DNA from 2 places in the Pseudomonas muyukensis genome. Region 2 is predicted to be linked to the other one. Evidence: riboswitches for the same ligand, from Rfam matches in the RefSeq annotation. Region 2 holds a riboswitch; the other holds the start of a gene.
The links. Region 2 has a riboswitch for cobalamin ahead of KSS95_RS14845 (ABC transporter substrate-binding protein). Riboswitches for the same ligand answer to the same signal wherever they lie in the genome.

Region 1 (7,869 bases), 460 kb from region 2:
TCGGCGAGCTGTCGCCGTAGCGGGTGAGGATCACCGTCTGCGCCACGTCCGGGAGGGTCAGCTCGCAGCCCAGCAATGCGGCGCTGGCGGCAGTGGCGGTGACCCCGGGAATGATCTGGTAGTCGATGCCCAGTGCCTGCAGGTGGCGGATCTGTTCGCCGATGGCGCCGTACAGGCTGGGATCGCCGCTGTGCACCCGGGCCACGTCCAGGCCTTCGGCGTGGGCCTGGCGCATGGCTTCGACGATCTGCTCCAGGTGCAGTTCGGCGCTGTTGAGCACGGTTCGGGCGTTATGGCCCTCGAGCAGCGCAGGCGGGACCAGGGAGCCTGCGTAGATGATCACCGGGCATTGGCGAATCAGGCGCTGGCCCTTGACCGTGATCAGTTCCGGATCGCCGGGGCCGGCACCGATGAAGTAGACCGTCATGGCGGTTCCTTGCAGGTAAAGATGCGGATTATCCGCCGATGGCCAGCGCCAGGGTAGCGCCGGCAAGGACCTGCCGCGGCACGTGCAGGTTGGGTTGTGGCGAAGCGCGGGCAGCCAGGGCCAGGGCGGCGCTTTCGGCCACGCCCCAGCAGCCGGTCTGGGCGTAGGCAGTGGCCGAGCGTTGGCTGAGCATCGGCTCGAAAGCCAGCAGGTGCGCGGCGTCGAAGCACAAAAACGGCACGCCAAGGCGCTCGGCCAGGGCCAGCAAGCCCGGTTCGCGGGCCTTGGGGTCGATGCTGGCGATGGCGCGCAAGGCCGACAGGGGCAGGGCGTGGCGGGCCATGGTCTGGCGCAGCAGCACCGCCAGGGTCTCGACGGGGCAGCCGCGGCGACAACCAAAGCCCGCGTACAGCGCGGGCTGCAGGCTGAAGTCGAGCATCAGGCCGGGTTGGCGCGGCGGAACAGCCAGGCGCTGAGCAGGCCCAGGGCCAGCCAGAACGCGGCGTTGGTCAGCCAGGAGGCGATCTTGAACTGGCTGGCCAGGGCCTCTGGCGCCAGGCTGGCGTGCACCGCCGGTTGCGGCGCGCCGATCACATGGGGGCTTACCAGCAGCACGACACCCAGCACCTTGAACAACCAATGCCGGCTGAACACCAGCAAGGCCAGGCCGGCCGCGGTGGCGGCGGCGGTGCCGATCCACCAGGCCTGGCGTTGGCCCAGGTCGGCGGCGGCGGTGCCTGGCAGCTCGGCGGGCAAGCCCAGGGTGGGCGCCAGGCAGAACACGGCGAAGCCGGCCAGGCCCCAGAGCGCCCCGGTGCTGACGCGGCCCGGCTCACGCAGGCTGTACAGCGCGGCGAGGAGCAGGGCGAAGCCGACGGCTACCACCAGGTTGCCGCCGGTGGTGGCCAGCACCCGCTGCCAGCCGTCTTCCGGTGCCCAGGCCTCGGCGCTGTGCTCATGGCTGTGGCCGGCTTCGGCTGGTGCGTGTTCATGCTGCTCGGCTACCGGGGCGGCGCTCTCGAAGGTTTCCGCCTGGAGGATCAGCGGGGCGATCCAGAAACTTTGCAGCAGGGTCAGCAGCAGGGCGGCGAGCAGCCCGCTGAAGCCCGCGGTGCGGGCAATGCGCGTGATCATGCAGGGATACTCAGTGGCAGGGGAAGGCGGCGCTGTGGCGGGTGTCGTGGGCGGCGTTGTGTACCGCCTCGATGTGCGAGAAGCCGGCGAAGTACACCAGGCTCAGGCCCAGCAGGCTGGCGCCCACGGCGACCAGCAGGCGCTGGCTGAGGCTGACGGGGGTGGCGATGCTGTGCTTGGCACTGGTGATAGGCATGACGCGTTCCTCTGCTGCTTTTGTTTTGGGCAACGGGCAAGCGCGACGCCCCCAGGCACGGATGGCCCAGGGCATGCGACAGCACCCGCCCACCGCGGGGTTGTTCATCGAGCACGGCAGGCCGGTCTCCGGGCTGGCGAGGCAGGGTGCGCTCGCTTACCGTTGCGGGGGCAGCACCGGCTTTGTCCTGGCCTGTTGGAGGCCATGTGACGCACCGGTTTCCCGTTTCACCCCCGGCTGGGGGCACCTGCAGGCAATGCGCTAGCAAATCACGGGGCGTAGCCGGCGTCAATCGCGGCGGCGGTTGACCGTTGTCGGGTGGATGCGTAGCCTTGCCGCTTCGAGGTTCTCAGGCCTGGCCTGAGCTAAGACGGGAACGCGGTACAAGCCGCGGCTGCCCCCGCAACTGTAGGCACTGAAAGGTTCGGCACAGCCACTGCGCAGGCGCGCGGGAAGGCGCCGAGCCACCGGCCCCGACGCCGGATTGGTGCAAGCCAGGAGACCTGCCTCGCGACGTTTTCGACTTTCAACCGGGCGGGGTGATCCGGTGGCGAACGCGCCCGGCCAGCATGGCCGCGGCCGCCGTCCCGCATGCCCGCGCCACAGCCGCCAAGGGCAACGCGACATGAAAACACTGGCCAAGCTCCCCGTCACCATCGTCACCGGCTTTCTCGGCTCGGGCAAGACCACCTTGCTCCGCCACATGCTCGACAACGCCCAGGGCCGCCGTATCGCGGTGATCGTCAACGAATTCGGCGAACTGGGCATCGACGGCGAGATCCTCAAGCAGTGCAGCATCGGCTGCACCGAGGAAGAGGCGCTGGGCCGGGTCTTCGAACTGGCCAATGGCTGCCTGTGCTGCACCGTGCAAGAGGAGTTCTTCCCGGTGATGCGCGAGCTGGTGGCCCGTCGCGGCGACCTGGACCATATCCTGATCGAAACCAGCGGCCTGGCCCTGCCCAAGCCCCTGGTACAGGCCTTCCAGTGGCCGGAAATCCGCAACGCCTGCACGGTCGATGCGGTGATCACCGTGGTCGACAGCCCGGCGGTGGCTGCCGGCACCTTCGCCGCCTACCCCGAGCAGGTCGACGCCCAGCGCAAGCTCGACCCCAACCTGGACCATGAGTCGCCGCTGCACGAGCTGTTCGCCGACCAGTTGGCCAGCGCCGACCTGGTGGTGCTGAACAAGGCCGACCTGATCGACGCCGCCGGCCTGGCCGGGGTGCGCGCCGAGGTGGCCGAGGAACTGCCGCCGGCGGTCAAGGTGATCGAGGCCAGCAGTGGCCGCCTGCCGCTCGACGTGCTGCTGGGCGTGGGCGCCGAGTCCGAGGCGCATATCGATGGCCGTCGCACCCATCATGATTCGCACCACGACGGTGACGATCACGACGACCACGATCATGATGCCTTCGACTCGATTTCCATCGACCTGCCCGAGGCCGACGAAAGCCTGCTGCTCGATGCCCTGAGCCAACTGGTCGGTGAATTCGGCATCCTGCGCGCCAAGGGTTTCGCCGCCATCCCCGGCAAACCGATGCGCCTGCTGATCCAGGGCGTGGGCACCCGTTTCGACAAGCACTTCGACCGCGCCTGGCGCAGCGATGAAGCGCGCATCACCCGCCTGGTACTGATTGGCCAGGACCTTGACGCCGTGCAGCTGCAAGCGCGCCTGCGCCAGGCCCTGGGCGCCTGACCCATGCACCTGCTGCGGACCCAGCCCGGCGGCTTCGTGCCGGACGACAGCATTGCCGATCTCGGCCAGACACCTGCCGAGCTGGTGATCCTCTGCAGCGGCGACTCCCATCTGGCACTGCTGGCCGAAACCGCCGAGCAGTTGCCGGACGATTTTCCCAGCGTGCGCCTGGCCAACCCGATGCAGGTGCAGAACCACGCCTCGGTCGACCTGTATGTCGACCAGGTCCTGCGCCATGCCAAGCTGGTCCTGGTCTCGCTGCATGGCGGTGTCGGCTACTGGCGCTACGGCGTCGAGCAGTTGGTGGCCCTCGCCAGCCGTGGCGTGCAGTTGGTCCTGGTGCCGGGCGACGACCGCCCGGACCCGGAACTCACCGACCTGGGCACGCTGCGCGGGGCCCAGGCCGAGCGCCTGTGGCACTACCTGCGCCAGGGTGGCAAGGCCAACGCGCTCAACCTGTTCAAGTGCCTGGCCAGCCAATGGCTGGGGCGTGACTACCCCTGGGACGAGCCCCAGCCGCTGCCGCGCACGGCGGTCTATCACCCGGCCCGCGCCAGTGCCGTGCTGCAGGACTGGTACGGCGAGTGGAACCCCGAGTACCCGGTGGCGCCGCTGCTGTTCTATCGCTCGCACCTGCAGGCGGCCAACACCGCGTTCATCGATGTGTTCTGCCAGCGCTTGCAGGCGTGCGGGCTCAACCCGCTGCCGATCGCCGTGGCCAGCCTCAAGGAGCACGCCTGTCTGGAGCAGGTGCAAGCCTGGCTCGACGAGGTGCAGGCCGAGGTGGTGATCAACACCACCGGTTTTGCCTTGTCCAGCCCAGAGCAGCCCAACCTGCGCCCGCTGCGCCGCGACGTGCCGGTGTTGCAGGCAATCTGCGCCCAGGACAACCGGCCCGGCTGGGAGCAGAGCGAGCAGGGCCTGGGTGCCCGCGACCTGGCCATGCACATTGCCTTGCCGGAGCTTGACGGGCGCATCATCACCCGCCCGGTGAGCTTCAAGGACCTGGCCTGGCGCAGCGAACGCAGCCAGGCCGACGTGGTCTGCTACCGTGCCCACCCCGAGCGCATGGACTTCGTGGCCGAGTTGGCGCGGCGCTGGGTGGCGCTGGCGCGCCTGGACAACCAGGAAAAACGCGTGGCCCTGGTGCTGGCCAACTATCCGACCCGCGACGGGCGCATTGGCAATGGCGTGGGCCTGGACACCCCGGGCGCGGCGTTGAACATACTCAGGGCCATGCAGGGCCGGGGCTACCCGGTCGCCGGCCTGCCCGACAGCGGCACTGCGCTGATCCATCAGTTGTTGGGCGGCGTGACCAACGACCTCGACCACCTCGACCAGCGACCCTGCGCCCAGAGCCTGAGCCTGGCCGATTACCAGGCGGCCTTCGCCGCGCTGCCCGAGGCCAACCAGCGTGCCGTGCTGGCGCGCTGGGGCACGCCCGAGCAGGACCCGATGTTCCGCAGCGGGCGGATGATGGTCGCTGGCTTGCGCTATGGCTTGACCTTCGTCGGTATCCAGCCGGCGCGCGGCTATCAGGTGGACCACAGCGCGGTGTACCACGACCCGGACCTGGTGCCGCCGCATGGCTACCTGGCGTTCCATTTCTGGCTGCGCAACGGCTTTGCCGCCGATGCCGTGGTCCATGTCGGCAAGCACGGCAACCTGGAGTGGTTGCCGGGCAAGGGCGTGGGGCTGTCCGCCGAGTGCTGGCCGGACGCGCTGCTCGGGCCGCTGCCGAACATCTACCCGTTCATCGTCAACGATCCGGGCGAGGGCGCCCAGGCCAAGCGGCGTACCCAGGCGGTGATCATCGACCACCTGATGCCGCCGCTGACCCGGGCCGAGACCTACGGCCCGTTGCGTCACCTGGAACAGCTGGCCGACGAATATTACGAAGCCCAGCTGCTCGACCCACGTCGGGCCCAGGAGCTGCAACGGGACATACTCGAGCTGCTCAAGCGCAACCACATCGACCGCGAGCTGCAACTCGAAGGCCAGCTGGACGACGCGGCGGTGTGGCTGCCACGCCTGGACACCTATCTGTGCGACCTCAAGGAATCGCAGATCCGCGACGGTTTGCATGTGTTCGGCCAATCGCCGGCCGGGCGCTTGCGCAACGATACCCTGCTGGCCTTGTTGCGGGTGGCGCGCGGTGATGGCAAGGGGGCCAACGCCAGCCTGATCCGTACCTTGGCCAAGGCCCTTGGGCTCGGCTTCGATCCACTGGACTGCGACCTGGGGCAGCCCTGGGACGGGCCGCGGCCTGCGCCGCTGCAGGCGGTGGACGCGGCCTTGTGGCGGACCTGCGGCGATACCCGCGAACGCCTCGAGCTGCTGGCGTCGAGCCTGATCGAGCAGGCGTTGCGCGGTGCTGTCGAGCTGCCGCAAGCGCCGTGCTGGCAACCGCTGCGCGAGGTGCTCGCGGCCTTGCTGGACGATGTCGCGCCGCGCCTCGATGCTTGTGGCGACGCCGAAATGGACGGCCTGCTGGCCGCCCTGGCTGGGCGTTTCGTTCCGGCCGGGCCCAGCGGCGCGCCCAGTCGCGGGCGCTTGGACGTGCTGCCCACCGGGCGCAACTTCTATACCGTCGATGTGCGCAACCTGCCGACCACCACCGCCTGGCGCCTGGGCTTCGCCTCGGCCAACCTGATCCTCGAACGCCACCTGCAGGACCACGGTGACCACCTGCGCCAACTGGGCCTGTCGGTGTGGGGCACGGCGACCATGCGCACCGGCGGCGACGATATCGCCCAGGCCATGGCGCTGATGGGTGTGCGCCCGGTCTGGGCCAGCGCCAGCCTGCGGGTCGACGACTTCGAGATCCTGCCGTTGAGCCTGCTCGACCGGCCGCGGGTGGATGTGACGCTGCGGGTTTCCGGGTTCTTCCGCGACGCCTTCGGCAACCTGATCCGCCTGTTCGACGCGGCCGTGCAGGCGGTGGCGGCGCTGGACGAGCCTGACGACTACAACCCGCTGGCCGCCCGCGTGCGCGCCGAGCGCGCCGCCCTGCTGGCCGAGGGCCTGGACGCCGAGCAGGCGGCCCGCCAGGCGGGGTGGCGGGTGTTCGGCGCCAAGCCCGGGGCCTATGGCGCCGGGGTCCAGAACGCCATCGACGGGCGCCTGTGGCACAGCCGCGACGACCTGGCCGAGGTCTACCTCAACCATGGCGGCTACGCCTATGGCGCCAGCGACGAGGGCACCCCGGCGCGCGCGCGCTTCGCCCAGCGCCTGAGCCAGGTGCAGGCGGTGCTGCAGAACCAGGACAACCACGAGCACGATCTGCTCGATTCCAACGACTACTACCAGTTCCAGGGCGGCATGCTGGCCGCCGCCGAGACCTTGGCCGGCAGTGCGCGCGCCAGTTACCACGGTGACCACAGCCAGGCCGACCGACCGCGCATCCGCACCTTGAAGGAAGAGCTGAACCGGGTGATCCGCGCCCGTGCCCTCAACCCCAAGTGGATCGACGGCGCCAAGCGGCACGGCTATAAAGGGGCTTTCGAGCTGGCGGCGACGGTCGACAACCTGTTCGCCTTCGACGCCACCACCCACCTGATCGACGACCACCATTACCAGGGCCTGGCCGACGCCTACGTGCTCGACCCGGCCACCCGTGCGTTTCTGCGCGAGCACAACCCCGAGGCCCTGCGCGACCTTACCGAGCGCCTGCTGGAAGCCCAGCAGCGTGGTTTGTGGCAGGAGCCGGGCGATTACCGCGACAGCCTCGAGCAACAGCTGCTCGATGGCGAGGAAGACAGCTGAAGATGAGCGAACCCGTGCAATTCCCCCTGGCCGCCGTGGTCGGCGCCGACGACCTCAAGCTGGCCCTGTGCCTGACCGCCATCGACCCGAAGATCGGCGGCGTGCTGATCGAGGGCCCGCGCGGCATGGCCAAGAGCACCCTGGCCCGTGGCCTGGCCGACCTGCTGGGTGATGGCCCGTTCGTGACCCTGCCCCTGGGGGCGACCGAGGAGCGCCTGGTCGGCACCCTCGACCTGGATGCCGCGCTGGGCCAGGGCCAGGCGCGTTTCTCGCCTGGCGTGCTGGCCCATGCCGATGGCGGCGTGCTGTATGTGGACGAGGTCAACCTGCTGCCCGATCCGCTGGTCGACCTGCTGCTGGACGTGGCAGCCAGCGGAACCAACCGCATCGAGCGCGACGGCATCTCCCACCGCCATGCCGCGCGCTTCGTGCTGATCGGCACGATGAACCCGGAGGAGGGTGAGTTGCGCCCGCAACTGCTCGACCGCTTCGGCCTGAATGTCGCCCTGGATGGCCTGCCGGCGCCCGAGGCGCGCCAGCAGATCATTCGCCGGCGCCTGGCTTTCGACAGCGACCCTGAAGCATTCCGTGGCCAATGGGCCGACGCGCAAGCGGCCTTGCGCGACCGCTGCCAGGCCGCCCGCGAGCGCCTGG
Region 2 (7,869 bases):
CCCGGAGAACACCCCGCACAACTGCTGAGCGCTGAGCTGGAGCGCATCGAGCCCGCTCTTCTGATAGGGAATGGCCACCGCCATGCCGGCCACCGGCACCTGGATCATCGGGCCATAGGCGCTTTGCCGGGTGCTGCGATAGCTGGCCAGTTCACTGGCCGTGAGCACGGCCTCGCCCGCAGCGAAATCGACAGTGCCACCGGCCGCCTGCCAGATCAGCGTCGGATCGTTGGCCAGGAACGCCTGCTTGCCGGCCAGGCTGTTGACGGCGCTGTAGCTGAAGCCATCGGGCAACAACCGTGGCAGCTTGGGGTACAGCGGATTGCCGGTGTAAAGGCGCTTCACCGCCGTGGAACCGCCGCCGTTGACCTCGGCGCAGGCGCTGCCGGCCACCAGCGCGGCGCAAGCCAGTACGGCCAGTTGCAGGGATCTTTGCTTGAACACGTGTCGGGCTCCTGATGCACACGAAGAAAACCCTGGCGGCGCCCACGGGCACCGCCAGGGTCATGCCCTCATCCAGCGGATGCGGGCCACTGGGGAACAGCCGTATTACGAGCGACCGATACCGTTGCAGACGTTGCTGTTGCCGATATCGAGGCCTTCGTTGCCAGCGTTGCTGATGAAGGCTTTCTTGACTTCTGCGGCAAAGGCCGGTGGCACCGGCACGAACGAGTGAATGCCGATGGCCAGGTCGTGGTTGCCGCTGTACAGGTCGTCGAGGAAACCGCGAACTGCGGTGGCATCGGCGGCATCCTTGTAGCACTGGCCAACCAGCAGGTTGGTGTAGCCGACGATCGGGTAGCCGGTGGTCGGGACCGGCTTGTCGGTAGCGCCACGGCCGAAGGTGACCGCCCAGCTGGCTGGGTTGGCACGGTCGGCGCTCGGCGCGGTGGCGCTGCCCAGGGCGATCTGCGCCTGGTCGACGGTCGGCAGCACGGCGGTGCCGGTGGCCAGCTTGCTGACACGGGCGACCTGGGCGTTGTTGGCAGTGTCGACGAAGTCAGGGCTGACGTAGCCGATGGCACCATCGGTGGCGTTCACCGCATTGACCACATCGGCGCTGCCGGCCACGGCTTGCCAGGTGCTCGGCTCGGCGCCGACGTTGGCGCTGGTGAAGGTGCTGCTGACCGAGAAGGCGGTCGGGCAGGAGTCGTTGAGGAAGCGCGCCAGCAGTTCGGTGGTGCCACTGCTGCCGGCACGGTAGATCACCTTGATCGGGGTGGTGTCGCCGTTGCCCAGCAGGGCGCCCCAGGTGGCGATGCTGCCGGAGAACACGCCGCACAGTTGCGTGGCGTTGACCTGCAGGTTGCTGACACCGTTGCGGTGGTAAGGAATGGTCACGCTGGTGCCGACCGCCGGTACCTGGACCAGCTTGCCCCAGGCAGCGGCGCGGGTGCTGTTGTAGGTCGACAGTTCGCTGGCGCTGAGCACCGAGTCGGAACCGGCGAAGTCGACGTTGGTGCCGGCAGGCTGGTTGATCGACGCAGGCGCGTTGGTCAGGAAAGCGGTCTTGCCACCGCCGCTGCCCACGCCGGTGTAGCTGAAGCCGCTCGGCAGGATGCCTTCCCAGGTGGCGTTGCCGTTGTACAGCGGCTCAGGCAGGGTGGCACCGCCGCCGACCACAGCGGCCATGGATTGGGCCGAAGCCAGGGTAGCAGCCACCAGGGAGGCGGCGATCACAGTACGCTTAAACATGAAGCAATCTCCTATCGTCGTGTTCGTACGTTGAGTGGGTCGCGCATTGCTGTGGCCGAGGCCGTACACCCTGATCCAGAGGGGCTGGTGGCCTGTCCACGAAGGCAACATTCGCAGCTTGTGGTGACAGGCAAAGGAAAAAACATCGGGAGTTCGAGGGGGAAAACCTCGGGTGTCGCGGGGTGGTTCTGGCGGTTTTGCCGGGGTGTGATGGAGGCAGGCCAGCGGTTATGGGTGGTGGTGATCTGGAGGATTGCCCGCAACGCACTCGGGAGCTTGGCCAGGCAGCGAAAAAAGTTTCAGTGCAGGGCGTGTTCGCCGTGAGTGATGCAGCGTCTGTCAGATCGAGCGCCGCGCGGGCGGCGCTCGGTCTAATAGGCGCTGCATCACCCACGGCGAACACCTGGTGGCCCGCCAGGCGAAATCGAACTATTCAGGCGCTGATAAAATGTAATACGATAACATTTCATTTGAACGCCATTCCTGCCTACGATCCCAGCCAATGACCAGCGCCATTACCCCTTCCCCCTTGCCCAGCCAACGCCTGCAAAGCATCGACGCCCTGCGCGGCCTGGTGATCCTGTTCATGCTCCTGGACCACGTGCGCGAAACCTTCTTCCTGCACCGCCAGGTCAGCGACCCGATGACCATCGACGCCACCGACCCCAGCCTGTTCGCCAGCCGCACCCTGGCGCACCTGTGCGCCCCGGTGTTCGTGCTGCTCACCGGGCTGTCCGCCTGGTTGTACGGCGAAAAGCACCAGGGCCGTGGCGATGTCTCGGCGTTTCTGTTCAAGCGCGGGCTGTTCCTGGTGGTGCTGGAGTTCACCCTGGTCAACTTCGCCTGGACCTTCCAGCTGCCACCCACCGTGGTCTACCTGCAAGTGATCTGGGCCATCGGCCTGAGCATGATCGCCCTGGCGCTGCTGGTATGGCTGCCACGTCCGGCGCTTATCACCCTGGGCGTGTTGATCGTCGCGGGGCACAACCTGCTCGATGGCCTGCACTTCGCGCCGGCATCGGCCCTGCATGTGCCGTGGGCGGTCCTGCACGATCGCGGCTGGTGGGTGGTCACCGACAGCCTGCGCCTGCGCACATCCTATCCGCTGTTGCCGTGGATCGGCGTGATTGCCCTGGGCTACGCCCTTGGCCCATGGTTCGCCCGCGCCAGCCAGGCCGATACCCGCCAACGGCGGCTGCTGCTGGCCGGGGCTCTGGCCCTGCTGGGTTTCGTCGCACTGCGCCTGCTCAACGGTTACGGCGAAACGCCCTGGAACAGTTACCCCAATGTTACGCAGACGCTGATGAGCTTCTTCAACATCACCAAGTACCCGCCTTCGCTGTTGTTCCTGGCGCTGACCCTGGGCACCGGCCTGCTGTTGCTACGCGGCTTCGAGCGTGCTGGCAGCACGCGCTGGATCGGCGTGCTGGCGGTGTTCGGCGCGGCGCCGATGTTCTTCTACCTGCTGCACCTGTATGTGCTCAAGGGGCTGTACCTGGCCAGCGTCGCCCTGTTCGGCCGCAACCAGGGCGACTATTTCGGTTTCGAGGGTATCGCCGCGGTCTGGCTGCTGGCCCTGTTGCTGGCCGCCGCGCTGTACCTGCCGGTGCGTGGCTTTGCCCGGCTGAAGGCGCGGCGCCGCGACCTGGCCTGGCTCAAGTACCTGTAAAGGCGTTTCGCCCGGCGGTGCGATGGTCTACCATGCCGCCCGCCGGTTTCCACACGGAATCAAAAGGGAATCCCAGGCGCGCCCAGCGCGCCGAACGGAACTGCCCCCGCAACTGTAGGTGCCGAGCCCTCGCCATCGATGCCACTGGATGATCCATCCGGGAAGGCCGGCGCCGGGCCTGGACGCACTAGTCAGGAGACCTGCCGGCACGTGTTCACCAACCGGCGGGGTGTCCGGGATGGTCATCCGCCTTGCGCTTGCAGCCTCTGGCTCGCGCCCGGCGATGCCTGTCCGTGCCCATGACCGCACAGCGCAAGACAGGAGACCGCCCCACCATGTTGCCCCACCTCGCCACCGTAGTCGCCGGCTTGACCCTGTCCGCGCTGGCCCAGGCCGATAATGGCCAGGCCAGTGCCACCCAGTATCCGTTGACCCTCGACAACTGCGGCGTGCCCCAGACCTTCGCCCAGGCGCCCGAGCGCGCGGTGACCATCGGCCAGGCCGGTAGCGAACTGCTCTATGCCCTGGGCCTGGGCGAACGCCTGGCCGGCACTTCGCTGTGGTTCAACAACGTGCTGCCCGAGTTCCAGGCGCAGAACGACAAGGTCGAGCGCCTGGCCGACAACGAACCGAGCTTCGAGGCGGTGGTGGCCAAGCGTCCGCAACTGGTGGCGGTGCAGTTCGAATGGATGGTCGGTGCCCAAGGCGCGGTCGCCACCCGCGAACAGTTCGCCGAATTGCAGATTCCCACCTACCTGCTGCCGTCCGATTGCGAAGGCAAGGACAACCTGGTGGGCGCCGATGGCACCCGCCTGCAACCGTTCAAGGTGCAGAGCATCTACAAGAGCATCAGCCAACTGGCCGAGATCTTCGACGTGCAGGCGCGCGGCGCCGTCCTCAACGCGGCGCTCCAGGGCAGCCTGCAGCAGGCGCAGCAACAACTGGCGGGCAAGGACCTGACGCACACCAGCGCGTTGTTCTGGTTCTCCAGCGCCGACCTGGCGCTCGACCCCTACGTCGCCGGCCGCCAGGGCGTGGCCGACTTCATGCTGCAGACCCTCGGCGTGCGCAACGTGGTCGAGTCCAGCGAGGAATGGCCGACCGTCGGCTGGGAAACCCTGGCCAAGGCCAATCCCACCTGGCTGATCATCGCGCGCATGGACCGGCGCCGCTACCCCGCCGATGACTATCGCAAGAAACTCGAATTTCTGCGCAGCGACCCGCTGACCCGCAACATGGATGCGGTGAAACAGGGCCGCATCATCGTCCTCGACGCCGACGCCATGCAGGCCGGCATCCGCCTGTTCCGCGGGCTGCAAGTGCTGTCCACGGCCTTCGCCAGCGGTAGTGCGGCGCAACCATGAGTCGCCTGCTGCCCCTTGGCGCCTTCGCGCTGCTCGCCCTGAGCCTGGCCATGCTCGCCGGGATCGCCATCGGCGAAACCCCGGTGGGCGCCGAAGTGGTCTGGCAGGTGCTGGCCAATCACCTGTGGCAGGCGGGCTATCCGCTCGACCCGATCGACGCCGGCATCGTCTGGAACTACCGCTTGCCACGCACCCTGGTGGCCGCTGCCTGCGGCGCTGGCCTGGCCACCTGCGGGGTGATTCTCCAGGCGTTGCTGCGCAACCCGCTGGCCGAGCCGTATTTGCTGGGTCTGTCCGCCGGGGCCTCGACCGGTGCCGTGGCGGTCGGCCTGCTCGGCCTGGGTGGCGCGGCGCTGTCGCTGTCCGGCGGCGCCTTCCTCGGCGCGCTGGCGGCCTTTGCCCTGGTGCTGGCGCTGTCGCGGGCCAGCGCCAGCCGCCATGACAATGCCCAGGTGATCCTTGCCGGGATCGCCGGCTCGCAATTGTTCAACGCGCTCACCGCGTTCCTGATCACCAAGTCCGCCACCGCCGAACAGGCCCGCGGCATCCTGTTCTGGCTGCTGGGCAACCTCAGCGGCGTGCGCTGGCCGGCGGTGACCCTGGCGGTGCCGGTGGCCGTGCTGGGGCTGCTGGTCTGCCTCGGCCATCGCCGGGCCCTGGATGCCTTCACCTTCGGCGCCGATTCCGCCGCCTCGCTCGGCGTGCCGGTGCGCCGCACCCAACTGCTGCTGATCAGCTGCGCGGCGCTGGTGACCGCGGTGATGGTGTCGATCGTCGGTGCCATCGGTTTCGTCGGGCTGGTCATCCCCCATGCCCTGCGCCTGTTGCTCGGCCCCGGGCACAGCCGCCTGGTGCCGGCCAGCGCGCTGGGCGGGGCGTTGTTCCTGATCGTCGCCGACATCCTCTCGCGCACGCTGATCAGCGGCCAGGTGATCCCTGTGGGGGTGGTCACCGCGTTGATCGGCGCGCCGCTGTTCGCCCTGATCCTGGTCAGCCGTCGGGGGCGCCCATGACCGCGCTGCACAGCCCCGCAATGGCCCCCGTCAGTTGCCAGGGCCTGCGCCTGCGTCTGGGCGGGCGCGAGGTGCTGCATGGTATCGATCTGGCCGTCAAGCCCGGCGAGACTCTCGGCCTGGTCGGCCCCAATGGTTCCGGCAAATCCACCTTGCTCAAGCTGCTGGCCGGGCTGCGCGCGCCCAGCAGCGGCAGCGTCCAGTTGCTCGGCACGCCCCTGGCGGCCCTGCCCCGCCGACGTATCGCCCAGGCGCTGGCGCTGGTCGAACAACAAGCCGACACCCTGGATGCGATCCGCGTGTTCGACGCCGTCGCCCTGGGCCGCACCCCCTGGTTATCGGCCCTGGCCCCCTTCGGAGCCGGCGAGCGTGCCATCGTCGAGCAGGCACTGGCCGACGTCGACGCCAGCCACCTGGCCCAACGCCGCTGGGCCGAGCTGTCCGGCGGCGAACGCCAACGCGTGCATATCGCCCGGGCCCTGGCGCAACGCCCGCAGGTGTTGTTGCTGGATGAGCCGACCAACCACCTCGACATCCAGCACCAGCTGAGTTTGCTCGGCCAAGTCCAGGCGCTGCCGATAACCACCCTGGTGGCGTTGCACGACCTCAACCAGGCGCTGACCTGCGACCGCCTGGCCGTGCTCGATCAGGGCCGCCTGGTGGCCCTCGGCAAACCGGCGGCGGTACTGACAGCCGAACGCCTGCTCAGTACCTTCGGCGTGCACGCCCATTACCTCATCGACCCTTTCGATGGCGCGCGCATCCTGCGCTTTCGCGCCCCTGAGCGCGGAAACCGCCCGTGAAGCCCCTCGTCCTCGCCCTGCCCCTGTTGAGCTTGACGCCCCTGGCCCTGGCCGATTCCAGCCAGTCCCAGGGCAAAGGCTGGCTCGCCGACAGCCGTTGGCAGTTGCTCAACCGCAGCGTCTTCGACCAGCGCGACTATCGCCATGGCGGGCGCAACAGCGGCGCGCGCAACGCCTACAAGCCGCGCGCCGAGCGCAACGGCAAGGCCGAGGAATGGGCCTATGGCGTGATGGGCACGTTCAACTCGGGCTTCACCCAGGGCCTGGTCGGTGTCGGCGTGGATGCCCATGCCTACCTCGGCATGCAGCTGGACAGCGGCGGTGGCCGTGCCGGCAAGGCGCGGCTGCTGGGGCTGGACAACCAAGGCCATCCCAAGCGCGACTACAGCCGTGGCGGCGCGGCGCTGAAGCTACGGGCCTCCAACACCGTGCTGTCCTATGGCGAGCAGCGGGTCAAAACGCCTGTGTTCAGCTCATCCGACAGCCGCCTGCTGCCCGAAACCGCCACCGGCCTGTTCCTCACCAGCCAGGAACTGGACACCCTCAAGCTGGTGGCCGGGCACTTCAACGAAAGCACCGATCGCAACGCCTCCAGCCACGACCAGGGCTTCGTGGTCAACTACTCCAATGCCCGCCAGGGCAAGCAGTTCGACCTGGCCGGCGCGGTATGGAACCCGTCCGCCACGCTCAGCGCCAGTCTCTACACCTCGCGTTACCAGGACAGCTGGAACCAGCATTATTTCGCCAGCACCCTGAGCCACGCCCTGGATGCGCGACGCAGCCTCAGCCTGGACCTCAACCTGTACCGCACCACCGACACCGGCAAGGCGCTGTCCGGGCGTATCGACAACACCACCTGGAGCCTGGTCTCGCGCTACGCCGAGGGGCCGCATGCCTTCAGCCTCGGCTGGCAGCAAGTGGATGGCAATACCCCGTTCGACTACGTGACCCGCGGTGCGATCTTCCTCGGCAACGCGGTACAGATGTCCGATTTCAATGCGCCGAACGAGAAGTCGTGGCAGGCGCGCTATGACCTGAACATGGCCGGATACGGCCTGCCGGGGTTGAGCCTGACGGCGCTGTATGTGCGGGGGTTCGCCATCGACGGGACGCACCTGGACCCACGCGGCGGCTATGCCTACCTGGGCTATGGCAAGGACGGCCGGCATTGGGAACGTGACCTGGAGGCGCGCTATGTGGTGCAGGACGGCAAGGCCAAGGGGGTCGCGTTCTCGTTGCGGCACAATGTGCATCGAGGCAACACCGCGCAGGCGGAACTGGATGGGGACCAGATCCGCCTGGCGGTGGAGTGGCCACTGGCGGGG

Region 1: another riboswitch for cobalamin. It lies ahead of KSS95_RS16755 (CbtB domain-containing protein); the one in region 2 lies ahead of KSS95_RS14845 (ABC transporter substrate-binding protein).

What each region holds. Positions count from the first base shown of each region.
Region 1 covers NZ_CP077073.1:3,772,217-3,780,085, reverse strand. Annotated here, with positions in the region: gene cobM (precorrin-4 C(11)-methyltransferase) at 1-427, opposite strand, end outside; gene KSS95_RS16765 (cobalamin biosynthesis protein) at 456-866, opposite strand; gene KSS95_RS16760 (CbtA family protein) at 866-1,561, opposite strand; gene KSS95_RS16755 (CbtB domain-containing protein) at 1,572-1,757, opposite strand; cobalamin riboswitch at 1,860-2,022, opposite strand; cobalamin riboswitch at 2,084-2,282, shown strand; gene cobW (cobalamin biosynthesis protein CobW) at 2,383-3,450, shown strand; gene cobN (cobaltochelatase subunit CobN) at 3,454-7,215, shown strand; gene KSS95_RS16740 (magnesium chelatase ATPase subunit I) at 7,218-7,869, shown strand, end outside.
Region 2 covers NZ_CP077073.1:3,312,819-3,320,687, reverse strand. Annotated here, with positions in the region: gene KSS95_RS14860 (substrate-binding domain-containing protein) at 1-444, opposite strand, end outside; gene KSS95_RS14855 (substrate-binding domain-containing protein) at 550-1,695, opposite strand; gene KSS95_RS14850 (acetyltransferase domain-containing protein) at 2,198-3,364, shown strand; cobalamin riboswitch at 3,391-3,586, shown strand; gene KSS95_RS14845 (ABC transporter substrate-binding protein) at 3,700-4,728, shown strand; gene KSS95_RS14840 (FecCD family ABC transporter permease) at 4,725-5,741, shown strand; gene KSS95_RS14835 (ABC transporter ATP-binding protein) at 5,738-6,544, shown strand; gene KSS95_RS14830 (OprD family porin) at 6,541-7,869, shown strand, end outside.